One region of the Leptospira venezuelensis genome, then DNA from elsewhere that is predicted to be linked to it. Evidence: riboswitches for the same ligand, from Rfam matches in the RefSeq annotation. Region 1 holds a riboswitch; the other holds the start of a gene.
What was found. A riboswitch is a leader RNA that binds a small molecule or an ion and turns the genes downstream of it on or off. The one in region 1 is predicted to bind cobalamin.
Positions count from the first base shown of each region.

Region 1 (2,205 bases):
ATTCCAAAGAATAATTATCTTTCTCCCAAAACCTCCAGAGAAGGCCTACTTTAGGATTAGAAAATTCAGTGGTCTTGATGGCAGGTGCGAATGGATCTTGTTTTCTATACCAAGGTTCGTCGGACTGAAATTTGTCCCTATAAGAATCCCAAGAAACTCCAGGGGTCATTACTAACTTCCCATCTAAGAATCGAAACTCGTCTTCTACTTGAAAAGTTGTATAGGTCCTTGTTTTTCCAGGTTCGTACTTTAGATCTATATTCTGAGGAGTGCTTCTGGATCTTTCGAAAGTTTCTCTCTCTACTCCCGCATGAAATTTCAAAATTTGATAATATTCTAATAGATATAAGGTAGGAGTGACCTGAAACCCGGACTGTCCCATATGAGCAGTAGAGTTAGGAGTTCCTTTGGAAAATTCCGATTTTGGGTCGAATAGGTCGTCATTCGTAAATGAAGTAAAAGTTCTAGTCTCTAATCTTAATAATCCGTCGAGTAAACCTTTTGTATCCGTTCCTAAAGAAGAAGTATTTCTAAGATATCTACGATGGACTTGTTGAGTTTGGTTACTTGCAGGTCCAGGAATTCCATGGAATCTATAATTTAGATCATTCCAAAATTTGATCTTAGTTGCCCCGATATCACCACTGAGCCCGATCATCCCGGAAGTTCTTTCATACTGAGCGTTCCTTCTTCTATCAATCGTATCGTCCAAAGGATTTACGAGCAAGGTCCCATGATTGTTTAGATAAGAAAAATTTTGGTCTGATTTTTCACCTAGTAAGAATACGCTGGTTCCTATTCCGCCATAAGTTCCAGTATGCGTTATGCTCCCCTTTCCAGTATTAAAACTTCCTGCTCCTATGTTAACACGAGTTTTAGGAGGACCGGTTCCGGTTCTTGTGACTAAGTTCACACTTCCGCCAATTGCTGAACCGGAAAATCCTACAGGAGCACCACTTCTATATACTTCTATACTTTGCAAATTATCAAAAGGAAGGTCCGCAAGGTTTACTTCTCCCCCTTGCGCATTATTAAAAGGAACTCCATCTATAAAGATCCTAGTTTGATTAGGATTTGTTCCTCTAAGAGAAAGAGTAGAATAAGAGCCTAGGCCTCCGTATCTTCTGATCCTTACTCCTGCTTCTCTTTCTAAAACGTCCGGAAGATTCGTATAACGTGCATTGTATTGGTCCAGATCAATGGAAGTCTGAAAACCGGTTGGGTTCTTTCTGAAATTTTCCGGTTGAGAATTTGAACCGGTCTTTCCCACCACTTTTAAAGTGGAAGTTTCCGCTTTCTGAGGCTCTTGGGAAAAAATTTGGACGGAAAATAAAAAGAGCCCTAGATGAAGTATCTTACTGAATGGTTTGGGTCTTTTATACATTGAGGCCTTAACTCCCGAAAGCCAGAGAATTGAAAGCAGACCTGATAGGTTTTCTGACTTACGCCCGATTCGAACCCTTCCCGTCTTTCGACAGTGGTTTTGTCCGACCGTTTCGGCGTTTACAGCTGCGGGTACAGCTCCGGATTTTCACCGGATTCCCTTTTCCGATCTACTTGCAAGACCAGGTTCCCAACCCGACTCGGAGGAGCAATCTCAAAAAGGTTTGGCCGCCTCTTGCTAACGCAAGACCGGGCTGCTCCGGGCTCGGACATACGTCCTCGTCCTTCGCCGGAGCTCAGGACGCTTCGCGCCCTACACATCCCTGGCGGGTAAGTGAAATACAACATTAACGTAGTGCCTTTTTCGTAGTACATTTTTTGCACACAGAGGCGCAAAGACGCAGAGCAGAAAAGAATTCGCTTTGCAGGAATTCCTACATTTTCAAATTCAGAAAGAAATATTTTCTTGATGTAAGATAAAAACCGGAAAGGATTCACGAATTCGCGACCCAAAGGGAATCCCTTAGGGTCTACCTACATAACGGGAGCATCGAACTCGAATGAAACGCATTCCATCCTTAAGATTTCTTTTATTAGGAATCTTTCTTTTAACTACCTCGTCCTTATCAGCAGCGGGAACTTATTCCGAAGGTTGGACAGTTGCAAAATTGATCCAATTCGAAAGCAGAGGGGTCATCTTTGAATCTTACGAAGGTCTTTTAGAAGTTTATACTATAAACGATTCAGAAGCTTGCGACGAAATGAAGGACGAATGTTTTGTTCCGGCAAAACAAAAAATCGAATTCAGCGTACGTCCAGAGA
Region 1 is NZ_NETS01000007.1:217,708-219,912, reverse strand. Features, by position in the region: gene B1C82_RS03065 (TonB-dependent receptor) at 1-1,384, opposite strand, end outside; cobalamin riboswitch at 1,411-1,585, opposite strand; gene lsa26 (surface adhesion protein Lsa26) at 1,944-2,205, shown strand, end outside.

Region 2 (2,205 bases), on a different contig from region 1:
AAGTTTTTCCTTATCTAATCCAGGATTCCATTTCACGTTAGAGATTTGGTTTGCGGGTAAAGTACAGATACAAGTAGAGCCGTTAAATTTTCTTCCAGAAGCAGTAGTTACCGTAACACCCGCGGAATCTTGATCCACGGAAAGTACCGGATCAGAAAAAACAAACTCGGTATTTTCTATATTCATTACCAAGGTCTTGGCGATATTTTCCATTCCACCTTCTATCTTGCTATTCCTTTGAGGAAATTGTGCAAGATCGCTCAATACCTTCTCCGCTGACAGTACACGAATACTATCTCCATAATGAAGAGAAAGTTTATGACCAAGTAAAGTCAGATCTTCCGGACTGACTCCTTGATAAACTAGATAATTATAAATGCTGATACGATCTAAAGCCTGTTGTTGCGCAGTGTCTAATTTAGAATTTTGTGATACTAATTTACTTAGGATTTCTTGGGATTTGGGAGAAAGTTCCCAAGTGCCTGCTTTTTTATAAGTTCCTAAAAACAGATCAGGAACCAAAGGAGAAGATTGTATTTTTAATCCAAGTTCCCTGACTAAACTACGAACGGTTTTGTCTTCGGAAGAAACCCATTCAGCTCCTAGATCCACAACATGGCCGGAAGGATCTTGGATAGATCTAACTCTTCCCCCCACTCTATCTGTGGCTTCTATCAGAGTAACTTTACTTCCTGTTTTTCCTAAGATATATGCTGCATAAAGTCCAGAAAGTCCCCCACCAAGTATGATTACTTTTTTCCCAGAGTTTGTATTTTGAGCGGATAAATTTCCCTGACGACTTCCCAATAAAGCTGCGGCGCTTATAATTCCGGCTTTTAGAAAAGTGGAGCGGGTCATTTTCATAAGATTCCTCTGGAAAGTTTTTATTAGAACTCTCTCTTTTATTTTCGGTCTATGAAAGATCTTTCCCGAATTTTTTGCAGAATAGAATGTGCCTTCGATCTGAAATTATGTGCCTAATCCTTTTTAATCGATCATGTGTTTAGAATATCGCCTATTTATAGAGATATTGCAAGGAATACGTCGTTTTCATATCCACACGGTTTTTCCCTTGCCAGGGCAAGTGCAGGATCAAAACCTGGAATTACGCTTTCAGGGAGGAAGTCGGGTGTAAATCCCGCGCTGACCCGCAACTGTGATGTCCGTTTCAAACGGAATAAGCCAGATCTTCCCCGCGATACTTAATCCTCGAGGTTGGGGAGTATCGTAAATCTCGCTCTTTAGCGCATCAGCGCTTTCTGCGATGGGGCCCCGAAAGTTAAAATGTCGGGGCTCTCGAACGGAAAAAGACTATTACGGCAAATACGAAATCGTTCGGATCTTTATTAGATCAATGATCGACTAACGTTCTTTTGCTTATAATTCTTTTTTCGCGACATCCGGCAGAAATCTAGGAGAGAAAATGAGAAAAATCAGAACAAAAGCGATAATCCTTCTATTCGCTTTATCATTAATCAACACAGCTTGTTTTGAAACGGAAAAATCAGAATCTGATAATACCGCGATCCTCGCAGCAATTATCCAAGCCAATTATATTGAAATCGCCGGTTCATGGCAAGTTGGCTTTTATTCCGGTGGATCAGACGGAGGAGTTTACGATACTGCTGCTATAACTGCTAAATCCTGGATTGAACAAGGCGGTCAAAAATTAACTGTCGTAGAAGTTGATAACACAAACAGAAAACTATATTATCGCTCTTCTGCGGACGATGCTTTCAATCCGAATAAATACGGAAGAATAGATTGGACCGCAATTCACAGTAATTCTTGTCCTTCAAGCGCTGCTCGTTGTTTTGAATATTGCCAAGCTGTCTTCGGGAAAAATACCTTAGCAGAAGCAAAAAGCGATGCAACTACAACTGATTCTTCCAACTTTAAATCTGCCGGATGCTCAGGATTCGGCTGGAATTACATGATTCCATAATCATTTGTTAAAACTTTAAAGGAGAGTCACAATATATGAAATTGATAGTGAAATTGACATTTTTCGGAACCTTCATCTTTTTCTTTCTCATAGGTTGTGACAGCTCCGGAACCAGTACTGATCTAACAGGACTATTATTGACCGGACAGAATTCAATTTCTAGTTCTGAAAATTGTCCTCCTGGAACTATAGACCCGGAATATTTTTTAGCAAATACAATAGTTAGCGCGCCTGGCAGTAATCCAAGCATTCGATACAAA
Region 2 is NZ_NETS01000010.1:954,123-956,327, reverse strand. Features, by position in the region: gene B1C82_RS11665 (flavin monoamine oxidase family protein) at 1-864, opposite strand, end outside; adenosylcobalamin (AdoCbl) riboswitch at 1,104-1,230, shown strand; gene B1C82_RS11660 (hypothetical protein) at 1,424-1,945, shown strand; gene B1C82_RS11655 (LIC_13355 family lipoprotein) at 1,981-2,205, shown strand, end outside.
Region 2: another riboswitch for cobalamin. It lies ahead of B1C82_RS11660 (hypothetical protein); the one in region 1 lies ahead of B1C82_RS03065 (TonB-dependent receptor).